DNA from 4 places in the Leisingera sp. M523 genome. Region 4 is predicted to be linked to each of the others. Evidence: riboswitches for the same ligand, from Rfam matches in the RefSeq annotation. Region 4 holds a riboswitch; each other region holds the start of a gene.
What was found. A riboswitch is a leader RNA that binds a small molecule or an ion and turns the genes downstream of it on or off. The one in region 4 is predicted to bind cobalamin.
Positions count from the first base shown of each region.

Region 1 (3,761 bases), 1.8 Mb from region 4:
GCCCCCGCCACCAGCGCCCGCGGCAGCCGGTAGCTCCAGATAATGCCTTGATCTATCGGATCAACCGGCAGCGCTGCCCCGGCCAGCTTATTGGCCAGAACCGACAGCACAAGGTCAGGCGCAAGCGCCGTTTCCCCGATCATTGCGCCTGCCAGAACCGCCGCAATCAGCACCGGCAAGGCCAGGCACGCGCCCTTGACGCCCTGCCATGTGATTGCAGCGGCTGCACTCACTGGCTGGTGCCGATCACGCTGAGTTCAGCAGCCAGATCCTCCAGCGCCGGAATGGCACGGATGGTGGCATCCATCGCCTGGGCGTCCATCACAACGATGCGGTTGTTCTTGACTGCATCCATCTGGCTCGCCACCGGATCATTGCGCAGGAAGTCCAGCTTCTTTTCATAGTCATCCGCGGCAAAGCGGCGGCGGTCCATGCGGGCAATCACAATCACCGTCGGATTGGCCTTGGCGATGGTCTCCCAGCCGACCGTTGGCCATTCCTCGTCGGTCTCAACGACATTACGCAGGCCCAGCTGCTGCATCATGTAACCCGGCGCGCCCTTCTGGCCGGCCACAAACGGGTCGCTTTCCATCTCAGGCGACGAGAACCAGAACACGGCAGAGGCATCTTCCAGCGCGACCTGCTGCGCCTTGGCAACCGCCGCAGCCTCGCGCGCCTTGTAATCGGCGACCAGTTCGGCGCCCTTTTCAGCCTCGCCAAAAATCGCCGCCAGTTCCTCGATCCCCTGATACAGGCTGCCGGTGGTGAACATCTGCGTGCGGGTGCCGTCGCCGCCGGTGGTGTTGTCTTTGCCGACGCAATCGGCGGGCATCACATAGGTCGGAATGCCGAGGTCATGAAACTGCTCGCGCTTGGCAACGACGCCTTCCGGGCCGACGTGCCATTCGTACTGCGCTGCCACCAGACCGGGGCGTTTGGCGACCACGCTTTCAAAGCTTGGGTCGTTGTCGGCCAGACGGTCGATCTTGGCATTCATGTCTGCGTATTCGGGCAGCACGTCGTTGAACCAGACCGAGGTGCCCAGCACCTTATCGCCCAGCCCCAGCGCGTAAAGCACTTCGGTCGCCGCCTGGCCAACCGTTACCGAAGACGCTGCCGGCGCCTCGAAGGTGACCGACTGGCCGCAGTTTTCTATGGTCAGCGGAAAGGTTTCGCTGGCCGCCGCAGCCTGTGCGGCAGCGATGAAGGAAAGGCCGATCAGGCCGGAACGCAAAAACATGATATTCGATCTCCATGTGTCAATGACCGGAGAACGGGTGAAAGGGCATTGACCGGTAAGGCTGAGGGTCTGGCCCCCGCTTGCGGCACCGGAAAACGGCGGCGCATCTTACCGGCAACCTCCCCGGACAACCCCGCCCGGTGTCTTTCGGTTTTCACCGGCAGGTCTCCTGACTGGCGGGTCAATGACTGTGCCGTCTTCCCGGACCGTTTTGGCCCAGTGACGTCATGGCACAGCTCTCGCCGCCTACAGTTGCGGGGGCAGTTCCGTTTGGCGCCGGCAGGCACCGCGGATTCCCTCTTAGCCCTTTCGGGACCGGTAATGCGCGGGTAGCGCATCCCTTTCGTTGCGGCAAGAAAAAGTTTTGATGCAGAGGGAATTCTGCAAACCGGGCGCAGCCAGAGCAACTGGGCCGCGTCTTGTCCGGATGACGGCCCTGCCCGGTTATTCGACCACGATCAGATCAGTATCCATCGCCTTGAGCATGTCCTTGATGGCCTGCGGCGGCTGTGCGTCCGTATAGAAGACCTCGAATTTTGTATCCTTGCCGACCGACACCGGTGCGCGCTTGTTGAACTTGTCATGATCGGCCACAACAATCCGGACCTGCGCATTGGCCGCCGCGACACGGGCCAGGTTAGCCTCTTCGAGATCATGCAGCATGAAGCCCAGTTCGGCATTGATCGCCCCGGCCGAAAAGATGGCAAACTGCACGTTCAGCCGCCGCACCAGATCCAGCGCTTCGGCCCCGAAGGCACCGCCGTCATGCGGGCGCAGCTCGCCGCCCGCCAGAAACACCCGGTTGTTGTTGCGCGAGGCCAGCGCATGGGCCACCAGCACGGAATTGGTCACCACAAAGAGGTTTGACCGCTGCCGCAGCTCCTGCGCTACATAGGCGGTGGTGGAGCCGACATCCAAAAAGACCGAATCCCCGTCGCTGATGGTCTTGGCAACCTCGATGGCCAGACGCTGCTTTTCTGAGGCGTGTGTGTCCATCCGGCTTTGCAGCGGCAGCTCGTTCACATCTTCAACCAGATGCACCCCGCCGTGCACCTTGCGGACCGCCTGGGCATCCTCCAGCGTGCGGATATTGCGCCGGATGGTTTCATTGGACACGCCCAGCCTGCCGGCCAGATAGCTGACCCGGCAGGACCCGCCTGCCTGTTGCAGCGCCCGCAGGATTTCTTCTTCGCGCTGATTGGTGGTTTTGCGGCTTTTGGTCATTGGGCCTCCTGTTGTGTTGCTACGCCAGAAAGCCACAAAAAACAACACATGAACCCTCGGATACCGCGCCTGTCCGCCTCAAAACCCGCTTTCCTCGAAGGAATTGTGGTTTATTGTGGTTTTTTATTGACTGATCGGCACAATCGCCGCACCATCATAACAGGCGACGCCAAGAATCGCACAAAATGCCACATATCAGGGAATTCCTTATGCTGAGAAACTTCAACGCTTTGGGAGCCGTGGCGCTGACAGCCGCCGTTTCCGCTTCATCCGCCTGGGCCGCCGAGTCCTCCGACCCGATCAAACTGACTTTGCACGACTGGTCCGGCCAGTTGATCAACACCAAGATCATGGGCAGCATCCTGCAGGAGGCAGGGTATAACATCGAATATGTCCAGGCAGACTATATCGCGCAGTTTGCCGGGCTGAAGACCGGCGATCTGCATCTGGCGATGGAAATCTGGGAGACCACCGGGCGCGAGGCGCTGGACGACGCGACAGCCTCGGGCAAAGTTGTCAATGCCGGCGAAACCGGACTGATGGCGATCGAGGAATGGTGGTACCCCGCCTATATGAAAGACCGCTGCCCCGGCCTGCCCGACTGGCAGGCGCTGAAGGACTGTGCCGAGGAATTCGCAACGGCGGAAACCTCTCCCTACGGGCGCTATGTCGGCGGCCCAGTCACCTGGGGCGGTTTTGACGAAGAACGCGTCGAGGCGCTGGAGCTGGAATTTGAAGTGGTTCACGCAGGCACCGACGCCGCACTGTTTGCCGAACTTGAATCCGCCTATCAGCGCCAGGACCCGATTGTCCTGTGGGTATATGTGCCGCACTGGGCGCCGGCCAAATACGACGGTGAATTCGTGGAGTTCCCGCCCTATTCCGCGGAATGCTACACCGATCCTGCGGCGGGGGTGAACCCGGATCTGGCCTATGATTGCGGCAAACCGCGCGGCCCGATCTGGAAAGCCGCTTGGGCAGGGCTGCCGGAAAAATGGCCGGGCGCCTATCAGATCGTGCAGTCCTACCAGATTACCAACGAAGAGATGAGCGCCATGGTCGGCAAGGCTGATCTGGACGGCGTTGATATCGATACAGTGGTGTCGGATTGGATGGCCGCAAACAAGGACCGCTGGTCCGGTTGGATCAGCAACTGATCTCACTCCCCGGGGCTGCTGCACGCTCTCAGGCAGCCCCGGCCTTTTCCCCTGCCCCGTCAATCAACCCGGCCGCATTCCGCGGACCGGTTCAGGAACCGCATTGATGACCCCCAAGACCAAACTCTCCTGCCGCAATA
Region 1 covers NZ_CP081036.1:781,954-785,714, reverse strand. The annotation lists gene K3557_RS03720 (iron ABC transporter permease) at 1-233, opposite strand, end outside; gene K3557_RS03715 (ABC transporter substrate-binding protein) at 230-1,240, opposite strand; cobalamin riboswitch at 1,382-1,575, opposite strand; gene K3557_RS03710 (DeoR/GlpR family DNA-binding transcription regulator) at 1,685-2,464, opposite strand; gene K3557_RS03705 (ABC transporter substrate-binding protein) at 2,674-3,621, shown strand; gene K3557_RS03700 (glycine betaine/L-proline ABC transporter ATP-binding protein) at 3,728-3,761, shown strand, end outside.
Region 1: linked by a shared signal. The riboswitch ahead of K3557_RS03715 (ABC transporter substrate-binding protein) and the one ahead of K3557_RS15240 (hypothetical protein) in region 4 are both predicted to bind cobalamin.

Region 2 (3,761 bases), 450 kb from region 4:
TCCGTTTCAACGTTTTCCGGGGCGGCAGGCCAGAAAAGGCCAGCAGCCACATCGACAGGCCAAGAGCGGCCGCCAGAACCCAAAGATTGCTGAGCGAGACAACCACCACCGCATAGGCGGCTGTCATCATGATCCGCATCCGCGGGTCAAGTGCCGTGACCTTGGCGCGGAAGGTGCCGAACCCGCCGAGCGGCTTTTCCTCGCTCGTCAGAACATAGGTCATGCGCTGCTGCCGATCTTGCGGCGTGCGGCGATGTAAAAGCCAAGCCCGAACAGGCCGCAGATATAACCGATGCCGCCAAGCACGGACTGAAAGTCCGACTTATTCTTGAACGCTGTCAGCTCTTGGCGGAGCGGGCGCAGTTCATTGCGCATCATGGTGGCAAGCTCGGAGCGGGTTTGATCTGAGAGGCCCGCGGACCCTGCCGCCGCCGGCGCTGCAGAGATGTCCATGGCAGCAGCCGCAGAATTTGCTGCAGCGCCCGGGCTTTGCCCGATGATCTGCGCGACTTCCGCACCGTCCATCATCATCTCGGCCACGTGGCCAGCACCCAGATCGCCGCGGAAGATATGTGTCACAAGCTCCGACGGGGTGAACAGGAAAAAGCCGTCACCGTCGGTTCTTGACTCTCCCAGCTTGCTGCCGGCCACGTCAAAGATCTCAATCAGCAGGTCCGCGGCCATGTCACCGTTGGAAAAGCCCACTTCGCCCTCAATGTCGGAACCCGACGGAAAAACAGCTGAGATAACATTGTGTGCCATCACCGGGAGCGGCGCCAGCAATGCAAGGATCAGAATGCAGGAGCGGATCATGCAAGGCTTCCTTTTGCGTCGAAAAACAGCTCAGGCTTCACGCGCCGCGCCAGGAAAATGGCAGCGCCGGACAAAAGCGCTTCGATGATCACCACCGGAATATGGGAAAAGAATACCAGTTTCGCGGCCAGGATGAACTCATCGCCGGACAACATCAACGATACCGCCACGGCCAAAGTTGTGGCAGCAATGGCCGCGCCGCCGCCGATTCCGCCCCAGATGGCACCCTGCAGAGGCGAGCCGCGGGCCACCAGCGGGCGGAATATCAGCCCGACCAGAACTGCAGGCAGGGCGATGTTCACGGCGTTCACGCCCAGCACGGTCAGCCCGCCGAAGCCAAAGAACACCGCCTGCAGCAGCAGTCCGACAAACAGGGCCGGAAAGGCCGCCCAGCCCAGGACCAGCCCCGCAAGCCCGTTCAGGATCAGGTGAACCGAACTCGGCCCGATCGGGACATGGATCAGGGAGGCCACAAAGAAACTGGCAGAAAGAACCCCCGCCGCCGGAATACGTTCCAGCGGCAGGCTCCGCAGCCCCATGGCGATACCGCCGACGGCGGCAACCGCGCCGCCGATCACAACCGGATTCGACAGTGCGCCGTCTACGATATGCATGGTGCTATTCTCACTTCAGCTCTTCAGCGTGGATCCACAACACAGCGTCCTGGCTAAGCTCCTTGCCGTCATGCTCAGTCGCCGGGCCGGAGCCGAGGGCGGCAAATCCCCAGTGGCCCGCTTTCGGAATGCCAAAGGAAAAGACGCCATTCTGGTCTGCGATCGCAACGATGGCGCCGCCGGACATCGGCTGAACCGTCGGGTTGGTTGTGGAAAAAGCCGCAAGGTCCGGCTCTGATGCCATGAACTCAACCTCGATTTCGGCGCCCGGAACCGGCTTGCCATCCGCCAGCACCTGACCCGAGAAGGTAGAGCCAACAATGACGTTATAGGGCTTGTTCAGCGGCAGGATCTCGGTTTCCAGGCCCACTGGCTGATCCCAATCGGTGGGCAGGGTGTTGCGGTTCAGCACGACTTTGGAAATCTGCTGAATATAGATGTCTTCGCTTTCCTCGTAGTAGGGCGCGGGCACAGTCACCACCACATAGTCGCCCGAGCGCTTGACCGGAATCGACGCCCTGTAGGCGGCGGCTTCGTTCTCCGCGCCCTTGAATGTGGCCGGTTCCAAGCGGTCCGAAAGATCAACCTTTTCGCCCTTGTGAACCATAAAAAATTCTTCTGGTTTGCCCATGTCCATCACATGGCCGTTTTCCAGCGGGTGCCAGAACACCAGCCCCATCGGCACATCGCCGGGCTTCCCGATCAGCACGTTTTCAGTGTAGTTCAGCTGGAAATGCGCCGATGCGGTGACCGGCAGGGATACGGCCAGAGCTGCAGCCAGATATTTCAGTTTCATTTCGTCCTCATTCGACGACACAGGCGCACCTGCAATCAGGAATGAACAACGGGGATAGTGGCACGGAGAAGCCTGAACGGCAGCCGCGCCAGACGCGCACCCCGGCGTCCGGTGGAAAAGGGCAGACACTCCGCTAGCGAAGTCTTTGTCCTGTGTCCGGCAGGTCTCCTGACTCGCGGGTCTTGGTTCGGCTGGCCTTCCCGGGAAAGATCCCAGTGGCATGTTCAGCGTCACTCACCGCTCACAGTTGCGGGGGCAGTCACGGATTTGGTCCCTTATGGGTACGCCGCACCGTGTTCCCTATTTCTTCCGCTGCGCATTGAAACACTCGCGGAACCGGTCACACTGGCTGAATGGCAAAACCATTTTACTGAGTCAAGCTTCCCGTCTTCTGTTCAGTTGCCGAATGAGTACTTCCTTGCGGTGCTCCATGATTGATCAGCCCCACTTGAATGGTCCAGTTTGATTGTTAGTGCATGACTTGCCTTGGGTCCATCTGGACGATGGTTTCCGGCGCCGGTGGGCGATAGCCCAGAGCACTATGAGGGCGTTTGGTGTTGTCGTGTTTCCTCCATTCTTCGATGAGGATTTGCGCCTCGCGCAGGCTGTAGAAGAGTTCGCCGTTCAAGAACTCGTCCCTGAACCGTGCGTTGAAGCTCTCGCAATAATCTCAGCGGTGCCGAGTGCGTTGAAGCGGTTGATGAGTGCGATGCGGATATGGATCTCGGCGGGTTGGCGGTCGGGGTCTCTTGCGGCAATGCGCTCGCCGAATGCCTTTAAGCAGCGCATCTTTGCCTCGATCCGGCTTCGGACGTGGTATCCTGTCCAGCGCTTCCAGAAGGCTCGACCGTAGTGTCGGGTGGCTCGCAGAGTTTCGTCTCTGACCTGCGCAGCCGGACAATCTTCTTTCCACAACCGGCCATTCTTGCGGATCGGGATGATCGGGGCCGCGTCGCGTTCGAGGATCGCGGCATGGCAGCGTCGCGTGTCATAGGCACCATCGGCGATCACGGTGCCGATGTCTTCGTCCTCGGGGAACTGACCCAACAAGTCCGGTAAGACCGGGCTGTCCACTGCCCGGCAGTGGTTTGCGCAGCATAACCACGAGAGGGGCCGTCGCGGCTGGGGGTGAATTCGACGGCACGGATGTCAGACGTGGCAGCGTCCATCGCAAGATGAACCTTGCGCCCCTCTCATTGATTGCTCTGCAATCAACTGCCGGGCAGCCATTGGCGCCGCCCCTGAACGCCGTGCTTGCGGGCCTGCCACTCACCATCGCCAAGGAACTTGATCCCGGTGCTGTCCACAAGCAGGTTCAGCGGCCCATCGGCGCGGCGATATGGGATCTGGACGGCCAGCGTTCTATGGGCTTACGCGGCCCCACTGGGGCCACGGTCCCATCTCACTCTGTCGGCGGCACAGCGTAGAGAAATCCGGAACGGGCCAGTCCAGACCCGCCAGGTGCAAAAGGCTGGTGACCATCCCGACGGTCTGCCGGAGAGGCAGCTTGAACAGAACCTTGATCGACAGGCAGAACT
Region 2 covers NZ_CP081036.1:3,532,814-3,536,574, forward strand. The annotation lists gene cbiQ (cobalt ECF transporter T component CbiQ) at 1-223, opposite strand, end outside; gene K3557_RS17540 (cobalt ABC transporter permease) at 220-813, opposite strand; gene cbiM (cobalt transporter CbiM) at 810-1,427, opposite strand; gene K3557_RS17550 (DUF4198 domain-containing protein) at 1,438-2,223, opposite strand; cobalamin riboswitch at 2,364-2,579, opposite strand; partial or broken gene K3557_RS17555 (transposase) at 2,693-2,890, opposite strand; partial or broken gene K3557_RS17560 (IS5 family transposase) at 2,848-3,761, opposite strand, start outside.
Region 2: linked by a shared signal. The riboswitch ahead of K3557_RS17550 (DUF4198 domain-containing protein) and the one ahead of K3557_RS15240 (hypothetical protein) in region 4 are both predicted to bind cobalamin.

Region 3 (3,761 bases), 210 kb from region 4:
TGCAGGTTGCCATAACACCGGACGCCGCAAAGCTGATCTCGGCGGCAGCAGTTTCCTCCGGCACCACATCGTCGATCTCGGGCACATCAGCGGCTGTTTCAACCGGCGCGCCAAAGCTCTCCTGATTGTAGTTCTCCATGTCAAAGCCCAGGCCGTTCAGCATGTCGCGCACCGCCTGCATGAAGGGTTCCGGCCCGCAGCAGTAGACCTCGCGCTCCAGATAATCCTGCGCGATAAGGCCCAGCATGATCTGGTTCAGCTGGCCGCGGTAGCCGGTCCAGACCTGATAGGGATCGTCCTCTTCCACCACCAGGTTCAGCTTCAACCCCGGCAGCCGCGACGCCATGCTTTCCAGCTGCTGACGGGCGATGATCTCGCTGGGGCGTTTGGCGCAGTTGATAAAGCAGATGTCGGGCGACTGGCCGCGGTCGAACAGATACTGTGTCATCGACAGGCTGGGCGTGATGCCCGAGCCTGCGGAGATGAACAGAAACTTGCCATTCGGGCGCTTTGGCAGGGTGAACACCCCTGCCGGGCCAGAGGCGCGCAGGATCCTGCCGGGGCGCAGATGGTCCAGCATCCAGCGGGTGCCGATGCTGTCGCCCTGGGCCTTGACCGTTACCGAGATCGACAATGGCCGCGAGGGCGACGAGCTGATGGTGTAGGTGCGCCAGACGGTCCCTTCCGGCACCGGCAGTTCCAGTGTCAGGAACTGGCCCGGCTGGTATTTAAACCACGCGCCGGACGGCGCGCGGAAGCTGAAGGTGGCGGTGTTCGGAGCTTCCGGAACAACCGAGACGCATTCCAGCATCTCGTCATCCTTCCACGCCAGGGTTTCGTCCAATGTCTCAAAATTGGCCTGCAATCCCATGATCTTACTCCGCCGCAATCAGATGGCGGCCGGTCAGCGCGCGGGTCAGATGCTCGGCATACCAGTTGGAGAACTGAATGACGCCGCTTTCCTGCACTTCGGAATAGGGGCCGGGTTCATAGGCGGGGGAGTTGATGCCTTGCTGGTTGTCCTCGACCACGATGCGGTCCTCGTCATTGGTCGCCATCCAGACCTCGGTCAGGCGCTTGATGTCATAGTCCTGGCCCTCAACCGCATCCTTGTGCACCAGCCATTTGGTGGTGACTTCGGTCTCGGTCGGGCTGATCGGAGTGACACGGAACACAAGGGAATGATCCGGCAGGAAGTGGTTCCAGGTGGTCGGATAATGGAACTTCAGCAGCGTGCCGGCATCCGCAAAGGGCACCCGGCCCAGCGGCTTGGCCACTGCCGCCTTGCCGTCCATGGTGTAGCTTTCAGCGCCTTCGTTCAGCGGCATCCGTGCCAGCCGGTGCTGGCCGCGCGCATCCATGCGGAACTGCGCCGGGCAGCCTGCCGCTTCGATCCGGTCAAAGTGCTTTTGCAGATGCGGCGGGGTCTCGCCGCCCTCAACGCCTGTCACCGACGGATCCTCGGGGAAGGTCCGGCACAGCGACGGGTGGTTGCCGCCGCAGTGGTAGCACTCGCGGTTGTTTTCCCAGACCAGCTTCCAGTTGCCGTTCTCAATGATCGAGCTTTCAAAGGCCACCTTGGCATTGCCCAGATCATGCGGCTCCAGATAGGGGCGGGCCACCTCGGCAAAACCGTTAAAATCCGGCGCTTCATCCGCCAGGCAGATGTAGATCAGCCCGGCCAGGTCGCGGCAATGCACCGGCTTCAGCCCGTGTTTGGAGGCATCGAAATCCGGCCCCATGTCCCGCGCCCACAGCAGTTTGCCGTCCAGCTCGTAGGTCCACTGGTGGTAGGGGCAGACCAGCTTGGGCGAATTGCCTTTCTTCGCCTTGCACACAACCGAACCGCGGTGGCGGCAGGCGTTGTGGAAAGCACGCACTTCGCCATCAGTGCCACGCACGATGATGACGTTATACGACCCCACCTGATGGGTCACATAGTTGCCCGGTTTCGGCACTTCGCAGGCGGGAATGGCAAACAGCCACTCGCGGTAGAAGATCTGCCGCAGGTCCAGGTCCAGAACACCCGGATCGGTATAGAACGCCTGTTCCAGAGAATAGTTTTTCTGCCGCGCCATCAGCTTGGCCAGAATTTCGCTGTCGTGAAGCATCTGCTTCTCTCCTCTGCCGCATCCCCGCGGCGTGTTGGCTTGGTCGCAGGCATAGGCAAAGGGATTGCGGACACGCGCCGCAACCGCCCCGCCGCCGTCCGCGGTTGACGTTTTCATGGCAAGGCTGGTTTCCGGACTGTCCCGGGGCCATTCGGCGGCGGGGCCTGGCACCTTCCCGAAGCGCTTGCTTCAGTGGTCATTGCCATGCCTTGCCCGGGGTCACCGTTGCGGGGGCAGTGCCGGAGTTTCACCAGCTTCCCAATTCTCCGCCCCAAGGGGCGGCACCTTGCTATCTGCGGTATTGCCTGAAAAATTTCCCGCCATCGGAAACAAAACCGACCCGCAAAAACCGGAAAAAGACATGCATGTTTGCCGAGCCGGGCGGGACAGGGATGTCCAGAAACTCAAACCGGCATCCGCCAGCCCGTTTGCGGCAAGCGCTTATCTTTCATGCGGTTACCCGCTGCTGATCCACCGAATCGATTCGCACGCAGTGAATCTTGCGCCGGCCCCTTGGAACGCGGCGTGCACTTAATTATATTTCGTATAATTAAATGCGTGCACAGGAGAATCCGATGACCACCGGCCACGTCTTCATCGCCACCAGCCTCGACGGCTTTGTGGCCCGCCAGGACCATTCGCTGGATTGGCTGCACAAACAGCCTGTTGCCGAAGATGACGATGGCGGCTTTGCCGCCTTCATGGACAGCGTCTACGGGCTGGTCATGGGAACCGGATCGTTCCGCACCCTGCTCGGGTTCGGCCAATGGCCCTACAGCAAACCTGTTGTGGTCCTCAGCAACAGCCTGACCGAACAGGACATTCCCGAGAAGCTGAAGGACAAGGTGCGCCTCAGCACCGCCGCACCCGCAGACCTTATGCAGGAGCTGCAAGAAGAGGGCTGGACCCGCGCCTATATCGACGGCGGACGGATGGTGCAGTCCTTCCTGCGCCAGGGGCTGATCACCGATCTGACCATCACAACGGTCCCGATTCTGATCGGCAGCGGCATTCCGCTGTTCGGCAGCCTGGACCGGGACATCGACCTCCAGGTGGCAAGCTCCCGCATCCTGCCCACCGGCATGGTCCAGACCACGTTCCGGGTAGCCTGACCGATGCCCCCGCGCATGGGCCGCCCGCCCAGGGGCAGCCGGACCCTCAGCAAGGATGATGTGCTGAAAACGGCCCTGCAGCTGCTCGATGAGGGCGGCAGCAAGGCCCTCACCTTCAAAGCACTGGCAGAGGCGCTTGGCGTCACCCCGATGGCCGTTGCCCATCACGCCGGAACCAAGGACGAGATGATTGCATCCCTCGTCGCCATTGCGTTTGCAGGTTCAGACACCCCGTCTGAAGCGGCAACGCCCAAACTGCGGCTGCGCGATCTGATGACCCGCTATTGCGCCCAAGTGACCAAGCATCCGGAACTTGCAAAGTGCATCCTGGAAAATCCGGCCCTGATCGGCCCCTCCCTGACCGGGCTGACCCGGCTGATCGAGGCGGAAATCACCGCCGCAGGCGTATCTGGCGCAGAGGCCCGCACCATTCTTTGCCTGCTGGTGGATTACACACACGGCTTCGCCTTTGCTGCCGCCGCGGCACCACGCGGGGCGCTTTCGGCTGGCGATTTCACCCCGGCGCTGGACTGGGTGC
Region 3 covers NZ_CP081036.1:3,293,004-3,296,764, forward strand. The annotation lists gene K3557_RS16255 (hybrid-cluster NAD(P)-dependent oxidoreductase) at 1-871, opposite strand, end outside; gene K3557_RS16260 (SRPBCC family protein) at 876-2,111, opposite strand; cobalamin riboswitch at 2,216-2,415, opposite strand; gene K3557_RS16265 (dihydrofolate reductase family protein) at 2,687-3,223, shown strand; gene K3557_RS16270 (TetR/AcrR family transcriptional regulator) at 3,239-3,761, shown strand, end outside.
Region 3: linked by a shared signal. The riboswitch ahead of K3557_RS16260 (SRPBCC family protein) and the one ahead of K3557_RS15240 (hypothetical protein) in region 4 are both predicted to bind cobalamin.

Region 4 (3,761 bases):
CGGTGCCGCGGATGCCGGTCATAATAAAGGCCTGGGCAATCCGGTCAGCGGCAAAGGCGTTTTTCAGCGTCCGCACCATGGCGTCCTGCCCCACCAGATCGGCAAAGGTTTCGGGCCGGTATTTACGCGCCAGAACCTGGTATTGGGATTGGCCGGATGCGCCGGAGGTGCCGCTGGGGGTATCGTTCATGATGTCTCGTGCCGGATTCGGGATGCGGGGTGTTTCGCGTTCCGCGCAGGGTATTGAAGCGCAGCCCGTTCGTCCACCGCCGATGGGGCCGTCCCGGGGCCGCAAAAGAGCTTTGGGATTGCCTGCTTAACGCTTAGGCTGCGAAGGCAGGGGACTGCGGGGGAAATGCAGGAACGCAGCGGCTAAGGAGGCGGTATGCGAACTGAGGATATCCCGGAACCTGCGGCGCAGGACGGCGCGGCGCCGGCAGGCCTGACCATCCACGCACTGTCAGCAGGCGGCGGTATTCTGGCGCTATGCCCGCTGCCCGGGGCGGGAGGCGATTACCGCAATGACCTGATCCAGATCTATCAGTGGAGGCCGGGGCTGGTCATCTCAATGACCACCGAGGCCGAGCATGCAGCAGCCGGGGTGCCGCGGCTGGGGATTGATATTCAAAGCATGGCCTGCCGCTGGCTGCACCTGCCGGTGCCGGATTTCCAGGTGCCGCCGCCCGCTGTGGCGGTGAAATGGGCGGCGGCCAGCCGGTCTGCACGGCAAGCACTGTCCGGCGGCGGCCGGGTGCTGGTGCATTGCAGGGGCGGCTGCGGGCGCTCCGGCATGGCGGTGCTGCGGCTGATGATCGAATGCGGCGAAGCCCCGGCGCAGGCGCTGATCCGGCTGCGGGCGGTACGGCCCTGCGCGGTCGAGACGGAGGAGCAGCTGGATTGGGCCTGTGCCGGTGCGCAGGCTGCCGGGCGGTGACCAGCGCCGCCACTGGGGCTAGTCGAAGCTCAGATCAAAACCTCTACCGATGATAAAAGGCGCCCGGAAGTTTTCACCATGAAAATAGTAAAGCCCCTGCTCCGCATCTTTCACAATGGCATAGTAGCCCCATTCCGGTGTGTTCCATAATCCGGACCAGCTGGAGCAGTACTGGCCGTCTTCGATTTTATAACGTGCTTCCGAAGGGGCGGCGTCGCCTTGCTTGATCCAGAGCGTCAGTCCGGACTCCGAGAAATACTGGCGGGTATGGCTCTCGAAATGCAGCCCTTCAATCGTTTTCCCGGTCAGCAGGTCCATGATCTCTCCGGTGGACAGCGGCTGTTCGGCGGCGGCAAATGTTGCGCAGGCACTCATGACAGCACAGGCCGGCAGAAAGGTCTTAAACATTGGCAATCCCCTTGCATAAAGTCTGAATACCGGGAATTGCCTAGAGCCGATCAGGCAGACGGGCCAGCCTGATGCCGAACACATTTCTGTCAGCCGGATATGTTTCGGGCCGCAGGGAACCGCACCAGCCCGTTCGGGTTGCGGATCACAGTGCCATCATCCGCTCTGCTTCCCGCGCGTTCACCGTTTTCGGCAGCGCCTCCATCAGCGCGCAGGGGCGGGCGTCCAGTTTCGAGGCCGCAAAACCGGTGCCGTCGCGGCTGAGGATGGCATCGGCAAAGCGGTCCAGCCCCTCGCGCGGCGCCTCTTCACCGACACCGCAATACAGCCGGATCCGGTCGTGGCCGGCGGCAAACTGCGCCGGGCAGCTGCGCGGGCAGCCGTCCAGTGCGGTGGTGCCGGTGATCTCGAAATCGTCTTGCGTCAGCGGTTTTGCCTTGGTCATCGCCTCGGCCAGTTTGGTGATCATCCGCTGTGCCGCGGGGCAGGGGCGCCCCAAATACTTGCAATCTGTTGCCGCATAGAAATGCGTCTGGTCGGTCCACATCATATCTGCGCCCTCCGCGCGTGGCACGGGGGTCATGGGGACAAGAGACCGGATGAAAGACGGATCACAGCCGCCGCAGCCATCAGACCCTGTCCGGACACCCCGCCCGGGTTCGAGTTACACGTCTGATGGCAGGTCTCCTGACTTGCGGGTCGATGCTTTCCCGATCCTTCCCGGCCTCGTTTCGAGGGCCAGTGGCTCTATCGGGGTCGCTCGCCGCTTACAGTTGCGGGGGCAGTCTCGGACTGGGCCAGCTTGCGCAGGCCGCACCGTGTTCCCTTTTCATCCCGGACACAAGATTCTGTGGCACGGGAACCATCAGCACAAGCGGTAGCGGTTGGGTGCCCGAGTCGTCAATTGTTTTTCTGCATCTGCAAATACAGCCCCCGGATCACATCCGAGTCGCGCCGCACCCGGGCCAGCTGCCAGCCGCCCTGCAGCAGGATGTAGAAATTCTCCGCCGCCGCGCGGGCCTCAGGTTCGGGCAGGCCCAGGCGGCGGGCGTGGCGGGTGGTTTCAGTAATCCAGCCCTCGAACAGATGCGCGGCGTGCTGGTGGAACGCCTCGTTCTCCGGCCCTTCGAACAGGGTAGCCGAAACCGGGCAGCCGCTCCATTTTCCTTGTTTGTCAAACAGCTTGGCGAGTTTGTAACAGACCGTCTTGGCCCCCTCCCGAAAGGTGGGCGCCGGGGTGAAAGATGCCTCTATCAGCAGCAGCATCTGCCCTGACGCCCAATCCGCTGCGGCCAGGGCCAGATCGGATTTGCCACTGGGGAAATGGTGATAAAGCGAGCCCTTGGGCGCCCCCGCCTCAGCCAGCAGTTCCGCCAGCCCGGTGCCGCTGTAGCCCTTGTTGCGGAACAGGCCGACGGCGGCGCGGATCAGCCGCTCGCGGGTTGGGGGCAGGCTGGTCCCGCCTGCCTTGGCTGTCGTTACGTCATTCATGGCGGCAACTTGACAGCATTGGACCGATTGGTCCAGAGATGAATTAGACCAATCGGTCTAGGTCAAACGACTCAGGAGGCTGCCATGCTGGACAAAAGCGCAGAACATAACGCGGTTATCCGCGAGGAGGCCCTGCGGTTTGCATCTGGCACCCACATGCTGGCCGGGCGGCTGTACCACCCTGCGGGGCCGGCGCGGGCAGCAGTGGTGCTGAATGGCGCAACCGGGGTGCCGCAGCGCTTTTACCGGCATTTCGCGCGCTGGCTGGCAGCAGAGCAGCAAGTGGCCTGCCTGACCTATGACTACCGGGATTTCGGAGACTCGGCGCGGGGCCATCCGCGCCATTCCGACGTAACAATGGTTCAATGGGCGCTGGAAGATCAGCCAGCCGCCAGGGCCGAACTGCAACGGCACTATGCGGGCGTGCCGTTGTGGGTGATCGGCCATTCTCTGGGGGCAATGCTGATGCCCCTGCAGGATGGCCTGAAGGACGTCGCCCGCATGATCGTGGTTGCGGGCGGCTTGGTGCATCACCACGATCATCCCTGGCCCTACCGCGCGCTGGCGCTGGCTTTCTGGTTCGGCCATGTGCCGCCATTGGTCCGTGCCTTGGGCTATCTGCCCGGGCGCGCGGTGGGGTTCGGGGCCGATTTGCCTGCCGGAGTGTACTGGCAGTGGCGGCGCTGGTGCACCACGCCCGGCAGCTACCTGCCGGAAACCGGCTTGGCCTTGCCGCGGCCCAAATGGGCAGGCACCGGCGTGCCGGTGGATTTGTATGCGATGGCGGATGACGGCGTTGTGCCGCCCGCGGCCGTTTGGCGGCTGGGGGACGTCTTTGGCGATGTGCCGCAGCGGCGGACTGTGCTGGTGCCGCAGGAGGCGGGCGTGCAGAAGATTGGCCACCTGGGCGCCTTTGCCCGCGCCAATG
Region 4 covers NZ_CP081036.1:3,086,967-3,090,727, reverse strand. The annotation lists gene K3557_RS15255 (DNA polymerase III subunit gamma/tau) at 1-190, opposite strand, end outside; gene K3557_RS15250 (protein-tyrosine phosphatase family protein) at 386-934, shown strand; gene K3557_RS15245 (hypothetical protein) at 953-1,342, opposite strand; gene K3557_RS15240 (hypothetical protein) at 1,488-1,892, opposite strand; cobalamin riboswitch at 2,002-2,224, opposite strand; gene K3557_RS15235 (TetR/AcrR family transcriptional regulator) at 2,243-2,833, opposite strand; gene K3557_RS15230 (serine aminopeptidase domain-containing protein) at 2,918-3,761, shown strand, end outside.